DNA from 2 places in the Streptomyces sp. 142MFCol3.1 genome. Region 2 is predicted to be linked to the other one. Evidence: predicted binding sites of a transcription regulator. Region 2 holds the regulator's gene; the other holds the start of a gene.
The links. Region 2 encodes HrcA, which represses chaperone genes, less so after heat shock. Its sites were predicted from a motif close to TTNGCACTCNGNNNNNCNGAGTGCNAA; they were not measured.

Region 1 (4,418 bases), on a different contig from region 2:
CCCACGTAGGTGCCCTCGGTGACGATGAGACCGACGCCCGCGGCGGCGCGGCGGGCGTAGTAGCCGATGACGTCCTCGCCCGGGACTCCACCGGGGGAGAACATGCGGGTCATCGGGGCCATCACGATCCGGTTGGGGACGGTCAGCCCGTTCAGGGAAACGGGCCGGGACAGGATCTCTGCGGCGCGGGAGGCGGCGGTGTCGCTCACGGAGCGGTCTCCTCGGGGGTCGGAGAGGCGTCACTCTGACGCCGAGCGGGACATTCCGGGTGGTATGTGCACATGCATCAACCACCCTTCCGGGTCAACCCGCGAACCCCGGCCCCGCATTCCGCCGCACCCGCACGCGCCACCTGTGATCCCGACCACGCCCCACCGGGGACACAGCCGGACCGCGCCCCCCGAAAACGCCCGAGGGCGGCACCCTGGAAAGGGTGCCGCCCTCGGAACGAAGGACGGTGATCGACCGGGGTCGATCAGAAGTCCATGTCACCGCCCGGCATGCCGCCCGGAGCGGCCGCGGCGGCTTTCTCCGGCTTGTCGGCGATGACGGCCTCGGTGGTGAGGAACAGCGCGGCGATGGAGGCGGCGTTCTGCAGGGCAGAGCGGGTCACCTTCGCCGGGTCGATGATGCCCTCGGCGATCATGTCGACGTACTCGCCGGTCGCGGCGTTCAGACCGTGGCCGACGGCCAGGTTGCGCACCTTCTCGACCACGACGCCGCCCTCGAGGCCGCCGTTGACGGCGATCTGCTTGAGCGGGGCCTCCAGCGCGAGCTTCACGGCGTTGGCGCCGGTCGCCTCGTCACCGTCGAGCTCCAGCTTCTCGAACACCTGGGAGGCCTGGAGCAGGGCCACGCCACCACCGGCGACGATGCCCTCCTCGACGGCCGCCTTCGCGTTGCGAACGGCGTCCTCGATGCGGTGCTTGCGCTCCTTGAGCTCGACCTCGGTGGCGGCACCGGCCTTGATGACGGCCACGCCGCCGGCCAGCTTCGCCAGGCGCTCCTGGAGCTTCTCGCGGTCGTAGTCCGAGTCGGAGTTCTCGATCTCGGCACGGATCTGGTTGACCCGGCCGGCGACCTGGTCGGCAGAGCCGGCGCCGTCGACGATCGTGGTCTCGTCCTTGGTGATGACGACCTTGCGGGCGCGGCCCAGCAGGTCCAGACCCGCGTTCTCCAGCTTGAGGCCGACCTCCTCGGAGATGACCTCGCCGCCCGTGAGGATGGCGATGTCGCCGAGCATGGCCTTGCGGCGGTCACCGAAGCCCGGAGCCTTGACGGCGACGGACTTGAAGGTGCCACGGATCTTGTTGACGACCAGGGTCGACAGGGCCTCGCCCTCGACGTCCTCGGCGATGATCAGCAGCGGCTTGCCGCCCTGCATGACCTTCTCGAGGAGCGGCAGCAGGTCCTTGACGTTGCTGATCTTCGAGTTGGCGATCAGGATGTACGGGTCGTCGAGGACGGCCTCCATACGCTCCATGTCGGTGGCGAAGTACGCCGAGATGTAGCCCTTGTCGAAGCGCATACCCTCGGTGAGCTCCAGCTCCAGACCGAAGGTCTGGGACTCCTCGACGGTGATGACGCCTTCCTTGCCGACCTTGTCCATGGCCTCGGCGATGAGCTCGCCGATCTGGGTGTCGGCGGCGGAGATGGAGGCCGTGGAAGCGATCTGCTCCTTGGTCTCGACATCCTTCGCCTGCTCCAGCAGCGCGCCGGAGACGGCCTCGACGGCCTTCTCGATGCCGCGCTTGAGGGCCATCGGGTTGGCACCGGCGGCGACGTTGCGCAGGCCCTCGCGGACCAGGGCCTGGGCGAGGACGGTCGCGGTCGTCGTACCGTCACCGGCGACGTCGTCGGTCTTCTTCGCGACTTCCTTGACCAGCTCGGCGCCGATCTTCTCGTACGGGTCCTCCAGCTCGATCTCCTTGGCGATGGACACACCATCGTTGGTGATCGTGGGGGCGCCCCACTTCTTCTCAAGGACGACGTTGCGGCCCTTGGGGCCGAGGGTCACCTTGACGGCGTCGGCGAGCTGGTTCATACCGCGCTCAAGGCCGCGCCGTGCCTCCTCGTCGAACGCGATGATCTTGGCCATGTGAAGTGGTCCTCCCGGACTGGGGTGGAAAGCTCACAGGACCGCGCTGGCGCCCGCGACGGACGGCCTGCCTGCCTTGTGGTTCCTTGCCCCACCTGGCCTGCGGGCCTCGCCGACCCGGTCCTTCGTTGTCACTCTCACCTTCAGAGTGCTAACGCCAATGATTAGCACTCGCCCCTGTCGAGTGCAAGCGGCTCCAGCGGATCCCCAGGTGAACACGGGGGCGCACGGGAGCGGAGCACGGGACGGCCCCGGCCCGCGGACAGACCGAAGGGCCCGTACCCCATGGGGATACGGGCCCTTCGTCACGTCGAACAATCAGTCGGCGCGTGCTTCAGCCGGCAGCCAAACGGACCATGTCCGCCTGCGGCCCCTTCTGACCCTGCGAGATCTCGAACTCGACCCGCTGGCCCTCTTCAAGGGTGCGGTAGCCGTCCATCTGGATCGCGCTGTAGTGGACGAATACATCCGCACCACCGTCGACCGCGATGAAGCCGTACCCCTTCTCCGCGTTGAACCACTTGACGGTGCCCTGAGCCATGCCTAACTCCCCTATTACTGGCCCTTGCACAGATCCACACTTCGCGGATCCGGGTCAGACCTCACCCCCCAACGGTTGGGGGTGTGCGCCGGAACGCGTCGACCGCGGCTGAATGTATCTGCCCAACTGCCGTCTGCAACAGGTCAATCGGACGAGAATTCTGGGCACGGCCGATCGGGAATATGCGGAGAATGTGCGAAGATTCAGGGCAAGTCGGGCCCCGTAAATGCCATAAACGGCTCAAAAAGGCGGGGCACTTTGGCTGCTTCTTGTCGGGTGCCGCACAGGTACTCATATGCGTCCGGCATGAAATGCGGAGCGGGTTCCCCAACTGTACCGTGCTCAACCATGCAGAATTGCCCCCTCCGTTTCTCTCACGGAGGGGGCAATTCGATGAACTCTCGGTGATGGGCATTACCCTTGGTAATAATCTCACCCTCGGTGACGGCCGTCGGCAGACCTCGCGCCCGGCCGCCGGCATGTCGCCGCGCCGGCGTCAGCCTCCGGCGACGGCCGGGATGATCGAGACGCCCGCACCGTCCGGCGTCGCCGTCTCGAGACCCTGCTCGAACCGCACGTCGTCGTCGTTGACGTAGACGTTGACGAAGCGGCGCAGCTTGCCCTGGTCGTCCAGGACGCGCGCGGAGATACCCGTGTGGTTCTTCTCCAGGTCGGCGATGACCTCGGCGAGGGTCGCGCCCTCGGCGTTCACCTCGGCCCGGCCGCCGGTGTAGGTGCGCAGGATGGTGGGGATGCGGACGTTGACGCTCATGATGCGAGGCCAGCCTCTCGGAAGGAGTCCAGGTTCGGGCGGATGGTCGCGGTCAGGCCGGTGTCCGAGGCCACCGCGTCCAGGGTCTTGAGGCCGTCGCCGGTGTTCAGCACGACCGTGGTCAGGGCCGGGTCGAGCAGCCCGTTCTCGATCAGCTTGCGGGTGACGCCGACGGTCACACCACCGGCCGTCTCCGCGAAGATGCCCTCGGTGCGCGCCAGCAGCTTGATCGCGTCGACGATCTGCTCGTCGTTCACGTCCTCCACCGCACCTCCGGTGCGCCGCGCGATGTCGAGCACGTACGGGCCGTCGGCCGGATTGCCGATGGCCAGCGACTTGGCGATGGTGTCCGGCTTCTGCGGGCGGACGACGTCCTGCCCGGCCTTGTAGGCGACGGAGACCGGCGAGCAGCCCTCGGCCTGGGCGCCGAAGATCTTGTACGGCTTGTCCTCGACGAGGCCGAGCTTGATCAGCTCCTGGAGACCCTTGTCGATCTTCGTGAGCTGGGAACCGGAGGCGATCGGGACGACCAGCTGGTCCGGGAGCTTCCAGCCGAGCTGCTCGCAGATCTCGTACGCGAGGGTCTTGGAGCCCTCCGCGTAGTACGGGCGCAGGTTGACGTTGACGAAGCCCCAGCCCTCGCCCGCCGGGTCGCCGATCAGCTCGGAGCAGAAGCGGTTCACGTCGTCGTAGTTGCCCTGGATGCCGACGAGTTCGCCGCCGTAGACCGCGGCCATGACGACCTTGCCCTGCTCCAGGTCGTGCGGGATGAACACGCAGGAGCGGAAGCCGGCGCGGGCCGCGGCGGCGCCGACGGCGCCGGCGAGGTTGCCGGTGGAGGAGCAGGACAGGGTGGTGAAGCCGAAGGCGCGGGCGGCCTCCAGGGCCTGCGCGACGACGCGGTCCTTGAAGGAGTGCGTCGGGTTGCCGGAGTCGTCCTTCACGTAGAGGCCGCCGGTCACGCCCAGTTCGCGGGCGAGGTTGTCGGCCTTGACGAGCTTGGTCCA
Region 2 (4,418 bases):
CCGAAGTCCTCGACGATGGAGGGGAGGTCGTCGACACCCTCCAGGTACTCGACGACGACGCCCTCGATGCGCAGGTCGTCGCCCCACACCCGCTCGACGAGCTCGGCGTCGTGGCGACCCTCCACGTAGATGCGGCCCGCGCGGGCGACCCGGGCCCGCGCACCGGGCACGGCCACCGAACCGGACGCCGTGCGGGACGGGCGTGCCGGGGCCGACGACGGCCGTACGAGCGTGACCACCCGCCCCTCCAGCAGGAAGCCGCGCGGCTCCAGCGGGAACACCCGGTGCTTGCCGAAGCGGTCCTCCAGGGTGACCGTGCCCGCCTCGCAGCGGATCACGGCACCGCAGAAGCCGGTACCGGGCTCCTCGACCACCAGACCGGGGTCCGCCGCGACCTCCGGCACGGGCTTGGGCTTCTTCCACGGCGGAGTCAGGTCCGGAGAGTACTGGCGCATTCGGATGACGATAGGAGAAGCGGCGAGGCGGTGCGGGGGAGATCGCTACGACACGCCGAAACGCGCCGCCAGCGCGTCCCGCTGGGCGCGCACGAACGCCGCGTCCACCGTCGCTCCGTGACCGGGCACGTACACCGCGTCCTCGCCGCCCAGGTCGAGCAGCCGGTCCAGGGCGGCCGGCCAGTGTGAGGTGATCGCGTCGGGACCGGCCTGGGGTTCGCCCGACTCCTCCACCAGATCGCCGCAGAAGACGGTCTCCGGTCCGCCCGGTCCGCCGGGGACCAGGACCGCCAGATCGTGCGCGGTGTGTCCCGGGCCCACGTTCGCCAGCAGGACCTGGACGCCGCCGAGGTCGAGCGTCCACTCGCCGGACACCGCGTGCCGGGGGTGCACCAGGAGATCCGCCGCCTCGGCCGCCGCGCTCGGTCCCAGGCCGTTGCGCACCGCGTCCGCGCGCAGTTCCTCGCGCCCGTGTGCGAGGACGGTGTCCAGCCCGACCGCCCCGAAGACCTCCACCCCCGAGAACGCGGCCGCCCCGAAGACGTGGTCGAAGTGCGGGTGCGTGAGTGCGAGGTGCGTCACCCTGCGTCCGGGCCCGAGCAGCCGCAGGGCCTCGGCGCGCAGCCGTGCGCCCTCTCCGAGGCTCGACCCGGCGTCGATCACGAGCGCGGCGTCCTCGCCCACCACGAGCCCCACGGTGCAGTCCCAGACGGGAAGCCGCCGTCGTCCGACCCGGGGTGTCACCCTTTCCCACCCCGGCTCTTCCCAAGTCACGCTCATACGGAGACGCTAGCCGTGCGGACGTGGTGAGCACGACATCGCAGGCCGGCCCTTGCCCGGGCCGTACCTCACAGCCGTACACTTGGCCGGGGAACGCTGGCACTCACGTGCGCTGAGTGCCAGGCCAGGGGCCATGAAGACCACGGAGCCGACTTCTGGAGGTGTGCGCGATGCTCAGTGAACGCAGGCTCGAAGTGCTGCGCGCCATCGTCCAGGACTACGTGGGCACCGAGGAGCCGGTCGGCTCCAAGGCGCTCACCGAGCGGCACCGGCTCGGCGTCTCGCCCGCGACCGTGCGCAACGACATGGCGGCGCTGGAGGACGAGGGGTACATCGCCCAGCCGCACACCAGTGCCGGGCGCATCCCCACCGACAAGGGCTACCGGCTCTTCGTCGACAAGCTCGCCGGGGTCAAGCCGATGACGGCGCCCGAGCGGCGCGCCATCCAGAACTTCCTCGACGGCGCCGTCGACCTCGACGACGTCGTGGCCCGGACCGTGCGGCTGCTCGCGCAGCTCACCCGGCAGGTCGCCGTCGTGCAGTACCCGTCCCTGACCCGCTCCACCGTGCGGCACGTGGAGCTCCTGTCGCTCGCCCCGGCGCGCGTCATGCTCGTCCTGATCACGGACACCGGGCGGGTCGAACAGCGCATGATCGACTGCCCCGCGCCGTTCGGCGAGACGTCGCTCGCGGACCTGCGGGCGCGGCTCAACAGCCGGGTCGCGGGCCGCCGCTTCGCGGACGTCCCGCAGCTCGTGCAGGACCTTCCGGAGGCGTTCGAGGAGCCCGAGGACCGCGGTACGGTCGCCACGGTGCTCTCCACCCTCCTGGAGACACTCGTCGAGGAGACCGAGGAGCGGCTGATGATCGGCGGCACCGCCAATCTCACCCGCTTCGGACATGACTTCCCTCTCACCATCCGGCCGGTGCTCGAAGCGCTGGAGGAGCAGGTCGTGCTCCTCAAGTTGCTTGGTGAGGCGAAGGATTCGGGCATGACCGTGCGGATCGGTCACGAGAACGCCCATGAGGGACTCAACTCCACGTCCGTGGTCTCCGTCGGCTACGGTTCGGGCGGCGAGGCAGTAGCCAAACTCGGCGTGGTCGGCCCGACCCGCATGGATTATCCGGGAACGATGGGAGCGGTACGAGCGGTGGCACGGTACGTCGGACAGATCCTGGCGGAGTCGTAAGTGGCCACGGACTACTACGCCGTGCTCGGCGTGCGCCGCGACGCTTCCCAGGACGAGATCAAGAAGGCGTTCCGGAGGCTCGCGCGCGAGCTGCATCCGGACGTCAACCCCGATCCGAAGACGCAGGAGCGGTTCAAGGAGATCAACGCCGCCTACGAGGTGTTGTCGGACCCGCAGAAGAAGCAGGTCTACGACCTCGGCGGCGACCCGCTGTCCCAGGCGGGCGGCGGTGGCGCGGGTGGCTTCGGCGCCGGCGGCTTCGGGAACTTCTCGGACATCATGGACGCCTTCTTCGGCACGGCGTCGCAGCGCGGACCGCGCTCGCGTACCCGTCGGGGCCAGGACGCCATGATCCGTCTGGAGATCGAACTGGACGAGGCGGCCTTCGGCACCACGAAGGACATCCAGGTCGACACGGCCGTCGTCTGCGCCACCTGCAACGGCGAGGGCGCCGCTCCGGGCACCTCCGCGCAGACCTGCGACATGTGCCGCGGCCGTGGTGAGGTCTCCCAGGTCACCCGGTCCTTCCTGGGCCAGGTCATGACCTCGCGCCCGTGCCCGCAGTGCCAGGGCTTCGGCACCGTCGTCCCGACCCCGTGCCCCGAGTGCGCGGGCGACGGCCGGGTCCGCTCCCGGCGCACCCTCACGGTGAAGATCCCGGCCGGTGTCGACAACGGCACCCGGATCCAGCTCGCGGGCGAGGGCGAGGTCGGCCCCGGCGGCGGCCCCGCCGGCGACCTGTACGTGGAGATCCACGAACTGCCGCACAACGTCTTCCAGCGGCGCGGCGACGACCTGCACTGCACGGTCACCATCCCGATGACCGCGGCGTCCCTCGGCACGAAGGTGCCGCTGGAGACGCTCGACGGCCTGGAGGAGGTCGACATCCGTCCGGGCACGCAGTCCGGGCAGTCGATCCCGCTGCACGGGCGCGGCGTCACGCACCTGCGCGGCGGCGGCCGCGGCGACCTGATCGTCCACGTCGAGGTCACCACGCCGACCAAGCTCGACCCCGAGCAGGAACGGCTGCTGCGCGAACTGGCGAAGCTGCGCGGCGAGGAGCGGCCCACCGGGCAGTTCCAGCCCGGCCAGCAGGGTCTGTTCTCGCGTCTGAAGGACGCGTTCAACGGCCGCTGACGCGACCGTCGGGAGCCGGGACCGGAGCCGCGGAGGGCGCTGACCAGGTGCCCTTCCGGCCGGTTCCGGAGAGGCGGAAGGGTGGATTCGGACTTGTTCGGAGGACGTGACAACATGCGGTCATGTCCTCCGCGCTCACCGATCTCTTCCCGCTGCCGATCGTGCAGGCCCCCATGGCGGGCGGCGTCTCCGTGCCGCAGCTCGCGGCGGCGGTGTCCGAGGCCGGCGGACTCGGTTTCCTGGCCGCCGGGTACAAGACGGCCGACGGCATGTACCAGGAGATCAAGCAGCTGCGCGGCCTGACGGCCCAGCCCTTCGGCGTGAATCTCTTCATGCCGCAGCCCGAGTACGCGGACCGGTCGGCCGTCGAGGTGTACGCGAACCAGCTCGCCGGAGAGGCCGCCTGGTACGAGACCGAGCTCGGTGACCCGGACAGCGGCCGCGACGACGGCTACGACGCCAAGCTCGCCGTCCTCCTCGACAACCCGGTGCCGGTGGTCTCCTTCCACTTCGGCTGCCCCGCGCCCGAGGTGCTGGAGTCCCTCGCCCGCGTCGGCACCCTCACCCTGATCGCCGCGACCACGGCCGAGGAGGCCCTCGCGGTGCAGCGGGCGGGCGCCGACGCCGTCGTCGTACAGGGCGTCGAGGCGGGCGGCCATCAGGGGACCCACCGCGACAACCCGGAGACGGACGGCACCGGCATCGGCCTGCTCTCGCTGATCGCGCAGGTCCGCGAGACCGTGCGGATCCCGATCGTCGCGGCCGGCGGCATCATGCGCGGCAGCCAGATCGCCGCCGCCCTCGCGGCCGGCGCGAGCGCCGCTCAGCTCGGCACCGCGTTCCTCGCCACCCACGA

Region 1: the regulator HrcA is predicted to act here: its motif matches at 2,227-2,253, upstream of groL (chaperonin GroEL).

Annotation. Positions count from the first base shown of each region.
Region 1 covers NZ_AUKV01000017.1:209,576-213,993, forward strand. Annotated here, with positions in the region: gene H305_RS0125355 (NADH:flavin oxidoreductase) at 1-209, opposite strand, end outside; gene groL (chaperonin GroEL) at 476-2,098, opposite strand; gene H305_RS0125365 (cold-shock protein) at 2,433-2,639, opposite strand; gene H305_RS0125370 (MoaD/ThiS family protein) at 3,136-3,411, opposite strand; gene thrC (threonine synthase) at 3,408-4,418, opposite strand, start outside.
Region 2 covers NZ_AUKV01000032.1:91,414-95,831, reverse strand. Annotated here, with positions in the region: gene H305_RS0135460 (DUF3097 domain-containing protein) at 1-455, opposite strand, end outside; gene H305_RS0135455 (MBL fold metallo-hydrolase) at 501-1,235, opposite strand; gene hrcA (heat-inducible transcriptional repressor HrcA) at 1,406-2,425, shown strand; gene dnaJ (molecular chaperone DnaJ) at 2,426-3,562, shown strand; gene H305_RS47985 (nitronate monooxygenase) at 3,685-4,418, shown strand, end outside.